DNA from 2 places in the Bradyrhizobium sp. SYSU BS000235 genome. Region 2 is predicted to be linked to the other one. Evidence: riboswitches for the same ligand, from Rfam matches in the RefSeq annotation. Region 2 holds a riboswitch; the other holds the start of a gene.
The links. A riboswitch is a leader RNA that binds a small molecule or an ion and turns the genes downstream of it on or off. The one in region 2 is predicted to bind S-adenosylmethionine.
Positions count from the first base shown of each region.

Region 1 (4,022 bases), 1.1 Mb from region 2:
AGCAACGGGATGCGCCGGGATGAACTGAACCGTCTTCGGCAGATGTGGCGCCATTTCGCGCAGGATCACACCTTTGACGGAACCGACGTCGGATACGATCGCACCGGCCTTGAGATGAGGACCAATGCTTGCGGCGACGTCACCGCACGCGCCGACAGGCACGCAGACGATCACCAGATCGGCATCCTTTACGGCTTCCGCGTTGGTGGCCGCGATCCGATCTGCGAGACCAAGCTCTACAGCCCTGCTTCGAACCTCGGGTGATGCGTCGGTCGCGACCGACTCACCCGCGAGGCCAAGCTGCTTGACGGCGCGGACAATCGACGAGCCAATCAGGCCGAGCCCGATGACTGTGACCCGTGCGAATTGCGGCGCGCTGTTCACGTTATTTCTGCCCCATGAATTCGGCGAGCGCTTCGACCACGAGGCGATTGGCTTCCTCGGTGCCGACAGTCATGCGCAGCGCATGCGGGAGCTTGTAGTTCTTCAACGCCCGCAGGATCAGCCCGCGCTTGGTGAGGAATGCATCCGCATCTTCTGCCGTTTTGCCTGCTTCCTGCGGGAAGTGGATCAGGATGAAGTTCGCGGCGCTCGGCGTCACGGTGAGCCCGAGCTTGCTGACTTCGTCCGTCAACCACGCACGCCATTTGTCGGTGTGAACGCGGGAGTGTTCCTGATGGACGGTATCCTCCAGCGAGGCGACAGCGGCCAGCATGGCCGGCGTGCTCACGTTGAAGGGACCGCGAATGCGGCTGACGGCGTCGACGATGTTCGCCGGGCCGTACATCCAGCCCACGCGCAATGCCGCAAGGCCGTGAATCTTGGAGAACGTGCGCGTCATCACCGTATTGTCGGTGGTTGAGACCATCTCGATGCCCGCTTCGTAGTCGTTGCGCACGACGTATTCGGAATACGCGGCGTCGATCACCAGCAGCACATGCGACGGCAACTCCGCACGGAGACGCTTCACTTCATCAAACGGCACGTAGGTGCCGGTTGGATTGTTCGGGTTGGCCAACCACACCATCTTGGTGCGCGGCGTCACAGCCTTCAGAATGGCATCGACGTCCGCCGTGAAATTCTTTTCCGGCACGATGACATTGATGGCGCCGTTCGCCATGGTTGCGATCGGATACACCAGAAAGCCGTGCGTGGTGTGGATCGCCTCGTCGCCCGGGCCGAGATAGGTATGCGCAAGCAGATTCAGGATTTCATCCGAACCTGCGCCGCAGATGATGTGGTCGGGATCGAGTCCGTAGGTGCGGCCGATCGCTTCGCGGAGGATGCGAGACGAGCCTTCCGGATAGTCCTCAAGGTGATCGGCGGCGGACTTGAAGGCCTCGATCGCCTTGGGAGAAGGGCCCAGCGGCGTTTCGTTCGCGGACAGCTTGAACACGCGCCCGGTCAACCCCGCCCCGCTTTTGCCGGGCGTGTAGGGTGCGATATCGAGAATACCGGCGTTCGGCACGGGACGTGACATCAACTCAAACTCCGAAAAAGAAAGATCTTACGGCTTGGAAGCGCCGTTTGACGGCACCGTATAGCGTGTTGCATGGCCCCCGACGAGGGCGGAAGAGCGCACGGATGCCCCGGCTGCGATCAGCGCAGAGGTGATCTTGTCCAACCCTCCCGGCCCCGGCACCGACACCAGAAGCGCTGCGCCATCGGAGGCGGTGTCGGGAACAGCGATAATTTCAGAGAACGGCGACAGCGCACGGGCGACGTCGGCGCTCCAGCCGGAAACGCGGACGCTCCACATTTCGATCTCGGTGACCATCGCGTCGGCAGCGACACGCGAGACAACGAACACCGGCAGCGCTGCGGGGTGATCGGCTCGTTCGATGAACGGCAGGCGCGCGATGATCCTCGGCGCGCTCTCCGGCTCGAGCGTCAGCCACCATGGCTCACGGCTGCTGGTGGCCGAAACCAGCGCGAGGTCGCCCTTCGATTTTGCGACGGCGTCCACTGCGGCGGCCGCGCTGAAATGCGCGACGAACGGCACTGTGAAGCCAAAATGGAATCGTGCGGAATCCCGCATGGCAGATTCGCCGCCGGACAGATCGGCATGCAGCGCGAACGGGGCCTGCACGTAGGTGAACGTCGAGATGATGACGCGCCAGATACTCTCCACCGTGTCGAGCGGCAGGATGCCACGATGCCGCTGTGCCAGCCGGCGCATCATGTCGGCCTCGCGCGCCGGACGAAACGCCGAGCCGACCTCCTGCGTCTTCTTCACCGAAATGAGGCGATCGATGATGTCGCCACGCTGCAACAGCAGGCTGTGCACCTGCTCGTCGATGTGATCGATTTCGCGGCGGAGGTCTTGCAGCGAAATGGGGGGCGTGGGCTCTTTGGACATGGGATCAAAATTTCGGTTTGCAGCCCGAAAGCCGCGGTGGAAGTCAGTCCTGCAAGGAGCTTGATAGGAGCCGCGACCCGCGAAAGCAAAGAAAACATTGCCCCTTCGGCCAGGCCGTTCCGGTGCTTACCTTGACGGGGAGCCTGTTGAGCACTACCTTCAAGGCAATCCCGTGGTCATTTGAGCCGGCCGGCTTGCAGCCACGTTAAACAACTCGCTAAACAGGCCGGGGATGAAAAGGATCCCGGCCGAGCGTGAGTTCAGGCCGGTTTTTTGTGGCCTGTGTTCGGTGTCGTATCGCGACTTCCTGAGAGGCCAGTGTTGATATGGTAAATATTCAGCCGCTCAAGCCCCCGACGGCGCAGTCCGGCGAACGCGCGCACGAGGCGGATCATCCGTCCTCTCTGGTGGCGCAGTTCGGCGTGGACAAGCCGCTGCGGCTGGATAGCGGCGTCGATCTCGCACCGTTCCAAATCGCTTATCAGGCCTATGGCGAGCTCAATGCTGATCGCTCCAATGCGATCTTGATTTGCCATGCGCTGACGGGCGATCAGCACGTCGGAAATGTCCACCCGCTCACCGGTAAGCCCGGTTGGTGGCAGACGCTTGTTGGCCCCGGAAAGCCCATCGACACCAACCGTTATTTCATCATCTGCTCAAACGTCGTCGGCGGCTGCATGGGCAGCACCGGCCCCTCGTCGACCAATCCCGCGACCGGCAAGCTGTGGGGACTGGATTTCCCGGTGATTACAATTCCGGACATGGTCCGCGCGCAGGCGATGCTGATCGACTATCTCGGCATCGACAAACTGTTCGCTGTTGTCGGCGGATCGATGGGCGGCATGCAGACGCTGCAATGGACCACGGCTTATCCGGAGCGCGTGTTCTCCGCGCTGGCGGTGGCCTGCAGCACGCGGCACTCAGCGCAGAACATCGCGTTTCATGAGCTGGGCCGTCAGGCTGTGATGGCTGATCCGGATTGGCGCAATGGCCGCTATTTCGAGACGGTCACCCATCCGCGCCGTGGCCTCGGTGTTGCACGCATGGCCGCACACATCACTTATCTTTCGGACGCTGCCTTGCACCGCAAGTTTGGCCGGCGGCTGCAGGACCGCGAAGTGCCGACGTTTTCCTTCGATGCCGATTTCGAGGTGGAGAGCTATCTGCGCCATCAGGGTTCGTCGTTCGTCGAACGCTTCGATGCCAACAGCTATCTCTATCTCACCCGTGCGATGGATTACTTCGACATTGCTGCGGATCATCAAGGCGTTCTGGCGGAAGCCTGGCGCAGCACGCGCACGCGTTTTTGCGTGGTGTCATTCACCAGCGACTGGCTGTTCCCGACATCGGAGTCGCGCGCGATCGTCCATGCGCTCAATGCCAGCAATGCACGGGTGTCGTTTGCCGAGATCGAGACTGATCGCGGTCACGATGCATTCCTGCTCGATGTGCCTGAATTTATCGATATTTCGCGTGCGTTCCTGGAATCGGCCGCGTCCGCGCACGGCCTGACATCGGCGAGCCGCTAACATGGCATTGCAGGATCAGGCATTTCGTTTAACGGCGCGGCTTCCCGTCAACGATGACGGCTATCGCAGCGATCATCAGTTGGTGGCGCAGATGGTGGAGCCTGGTGCCAAGGTGCTCGACGTGGGTTGCGGCG
Region 1 is NZ_JBMHJM010000001.1:1,533,016-1,537,037, reverse strand. Features, by position in the region: gene ACP0KA_RS07090 (prephenate/arogenate dehydrogenase family protein) at 1-384, opposite strand, end outside; gene hisC (histidinol-phosphate transaminase) at 386-1,480, opposite strand; gene ACP0KA_RS07080 (chorismate mutase) at 1,508-2,359, opposite strand; SAM riboswitch at 2,522-2,601, shown strand; gene metX (homoserine O-acetyltransferase MetX) at 2,686-3,888, shown strand; gene metW (methionine biosynthesis protein MetW) at 3,890-4,022, shown strand, end outside.
Region 1: another riboswitch for S-adenosylmethionine. It lies ahead of metX (homoserine O-acetyltransferase MetX); the one in region 2 lies ahead of ACP0KA_RS12425 (O-succinylhomoserine sulfhydrylase).

Region 2 (4,022 bases):
CTCGTCCACGACGGTGGGATACGGCACGTCCTCGCCGGCCTATACCTATCCGAACCGACTTCTGGAGCAGTTACGGAGAAAATTTCCGAGCGCCGATATCACGATCGTCAATCGCGGCATGGGCGGTCAGGACGCGCCCGAAATGATGAAGCGCTTCGATGCGGCCGTTCTCGCGGAGAATCCGGATCTGGTGATCTGGCAGCTTGGCACCAACACCGTTCTCCGCGGCGGCGCGGCGGACGTGGCCGCGACCGCAGCTCTGCTCGAGGATGGCATCGCGCGGCTTCAGGCACGCGGCATCGATGTCGTGCTGATTGATCCGCAATACGTGCCTGCGATCACCGCAAAAGCCGAGAACGCCAACGCGATGGTGAAACTGCTCGCCGAGGTCGGAAAGCTCAAGCACGTTGCCGTGTTTCCGCGCTTCGAGGTGATGCGGCAATGGCATCAGGACGAGAAAATGCCGTTCGACAAGTTCGTCATTGGCGACGGCCTGCACATGAATGACTGGGGTTACGCCTGCTTTGCGCAACTGCTCGGCGACACCATCATCAAGTCGGTAGGGCAGGTGAAAGCCGGCGCCAATACCCCGACCAACGTTATGACATTTCGTCCGATGTGAGCGGGCACCGCCGTTGCATCGTTGTGGGGTGAGGTCGCTCGAAAGGTCAGGAGCGCGAGATGTTGCTTCTCGCACTCCTTACTCTGTCTGAAGAGGCTTTAAGCCTTTTCCAGCGCCGCCGTGAAATCCTCGATCAAGTCGTCGCGGTGTTCGAGGCCGGCCGAGAAGCGAATGAATCCCTCGCCGATGCCAAGCTCCGCGCGCACTTCCGGCGTCAGGCGCTGGTGTGTCGTGGTCGCCGGATGCGTCACGATGCTCTTTGAATCGCCGAGGTTGTTGGAGATCTTGGCAAGCTTGAGCGCGTTCAGTGTCCGAAACGCCGCGGCTTTACCGCCCTTCACCTCGAAGCCGATCAAGGTTGATCCACCGCGCATCTGCTTCTTGACGATGTCAGCCTGCGGATGATCACTGCGGCCGGGATAGACCAGCCGCGAAATTTTCGGGTGCTTGGCCAGCACGTCCGCAAGTGCTGCAGCGGTTTCGGTCTGCGCCTTGACGCGAAGGCTGAGCGTCTCGAGTCCCTTCAAGAGCACCCAGGCATTGAACGGCGACATCGCCGGACCAGTCTGGCGCAGGAATGTATGGATGTGCTCCTGGATGAAGTCTTTCGACGACAGGATCACGCCGCCAAGGCAGCGTCCCTGGCCGTCGATGTGCTTGGTCGCCGAATAGACAACGGCGTCTGCGCCGAGGGCGAGCGGGCTCTGCCAGATCGGTGTCGCGAAGACATTGTCCACGATCAGCCGTGCGCCGCCGCGATGCGCGATCTCTGCGACCGCGCTGATGTCGACCACATCGAGTGTCGGATTGGTCGGGCTTTCGAGGAAGCAGGTCTTCGTGTTGGGCTTCATCGCCTTCTGCCACTGGTCGAGGTCGTGACCATCAACCAGCGTCGACTGGATGCCGTAGCGGGGTAGTAGATCCTCGACGACATAGCGGCACGAGCCGAACAAGGCTTTCGCGGCGACGACGTGATCACCGGCCCGCAGCGGTGCGAGGATCGCTGTGGTCACGGCAGCCATGCCCGTTGCGGTCGCGCGCGCGGCTTCCGCGCCCTCAAGCTCGACCATGCGCTGTTCGAACATCGAGACCGTCGGATTGGAAAACCGCGAATAGAGAAAGCCCGGATCGTGTCCGGTAAAGCGCGCTTCGCACTGTTCAGCGCTCTCGTAGATGAAGCCTTGAGTCAGGAACAGCGCTTCGGACGTTTCACCGTATTGTGAACGCAGTACGCCGCCATGGACCAGGCGTGTTTCGGGCCGATAGGCATGGGATGGTTTGGAAGAGGGGACTTTCGCTTCAGACATGTGACCTCCGACGTGGCCACCCCTGAAGATGGACACAAAAAAACCGGCCTGGATAAAATCCATGGGCCGGGATCACACTGTCCCCGGCCTGTTTAGCGAGTTATTTAACGTGGCTGCAAGCCGGCCGGCTCAAATGACCACGGGATAAGTCGTAGGCTTAGTCCTGCCCGCCCTTTCCGTCAAGCACCCCATCGGATACTCGATAAACTGTGTATTTTGCCGGCCGAGGAGCCTGGCAACCGAGGACTGAAAAGTGTCGTTTACGCTCGTTCCCGATGCGACTGGTATCCTCCCGGACCGCATGATTGCGGCGATGGCCGACGACGGCCTGATCCTTCCGGAATATCCCTTCGTTGAAAGCCAGATCCAGCCGGCGAGCCTCGACCTGCGTTTGGGGAGCATTGCCTATCGTGTGCGCGCCTCGTTCCTGCCGGGACCGAACGCGACGGTTGCGGAACGCATCGACGAGTTGAAGCTGCACGAGATCGATCTGTCCGACGGCGCGGTGCTGGAAACCAACTGCGTTTATATCGTGCCGCTGCTGGAAAGCCTCGCGCTGCCGCCGAACATTCTCGCTGCGGCCAATCCGAAAAGCTCGACCGGCCGGCTCGATGTTTTCACGCGCGTGATCGCTGACGGGACGCGCCGCTTCGATATGATCGGCGCCGGATATCATGGGCCGCTTTATGCGGAGATCAGCCCGAAGACGTTCCCGGTGCTGCTGCGTGAAGGATCACGACTGTCGCAGATCCGTTTCCGCGTGGGGCATCCAACGCTCGATAGCGACGAGCTGGAGGCGCTGCACACCAAGGAGCGGCTTGTCGATATCGACAATGCCGATCTCGCCAATGGCGTCGCGGTGAGCGTGGATCTGTCCGGCGAGGGTTCCGATGGGTTTGTCGGCTATCGGGCCAAGCGCCACACCGGCGTGGTGGATATCGACCGGCGCAGTGCCTACGCGGTCGGTGAATTCTGGGAGCCGATCCGCGCGCGGCCGGACCGCAGCCTGATCCTTGATCCCGGTGAGTTCTACATTCTCGCGTCCAAGGAAGCGGTGCAGGTGCCGCCGGATTTCGCTGCCGAGATGGTGCCGTTCGACCCATTGGTCGGTGAATTCCGCGTGCACTATGCGGGCTTCTTCGATCCCGGCTTCGGTTATGCCGGTGCCGGCGGTCAGGGTTCGCGCGCGGTGCTCGAAGTTCGTTCACGCGAGGTGCCGTTCATTCTCGAGCACGGGCAGATCGTGGGCCGCCTCGTCTATGAAAAGATGCTGGGGCGGCCGGATGCGCTCTACGGTCAGCGCATTGCGTCGAACTATCAAGGCCAGGGCCTCAAGCTGTCGAAGCACTTCCGGGTCTGACGCTTCATTGTTGCAGATTAAAACATAGTTCGTCCGCAGAGCGTGTATGTCCGCGAATGGCGTCAACGCGTTCTGCACGCTGTTGGCTCGAGAAATGCCAAGCGTATGCGCTCTTGCTGAGAGGGACTGGTTCTTCCGGGGGAATCGACCAGTCTTCGAGCGCGGTATTCAAGCCGCCAACAACCGAATCTATACCCGCCTCCGCTGAGGACCCGTCCGGGATATCTCCCCGAACGCTACATCTGTAACGTGTCTTTGGGAAAACGGCATCAACTCGTAGCACGACTGCTTCACTTCATCGCTGATGTTGTCATCGCAGGGGATCGCGAGATGACCTGTCACATCTCACGAGTTATGCATTCTCGATCGTATTCGCCGCTCATCAGCGCCACGCAACAAGACGGCAAAGTCGCCCGGATCTTGAGTCGCCGCATGCGCCCGGACTGGGCACGAGCCGCAGACCGATCTGCTCGGCGAGATCCAGCTTGCTACGAGCGCATCGGTCGATGCCGTGCCGGCGACGCGCGTCGGAGAACTGAGGTTTTCGGAATCAACGGCAAACGTCGCGAGTGAAAAATCGGATCGGCACTTACTGAAAGAGGTCTCCGAACGAGAAACGTCATCCAGAAAGGTATGGACGGTCCATGGATCAAATCAGCAATCGCGTGGAGATCGAAAATGCAGAAGGTTCCTCGACCCCGCAGCGACGTTGGAAATTCTGGAGCATAGCCGC
Region 2 is NZ_JBMHJM010000001.1:2,663,849-2,667,870, forward strand. Features, by position in the region: gene ACP0KA_RS12420 (SGNH/GDSL hydrolase family protein) at 1-622, shown strand, start outside; gene ACP0KA_RS12425 (O-succinylhomoserine sulfhydrylase) at 721-1,929, opposite strand; SAM riboswitch at 2,001-2,080, opposite strand; gene ACP0KA_RS12430 (2'-deoxycytidine 5'-triphosphate deaminase) at 2,183-3,289, shown strand; gene ACP0KA_RS12435 (efflux RND transporter periplasmic adaptor subunit) at 3,934-4,022, shown strand, end outside.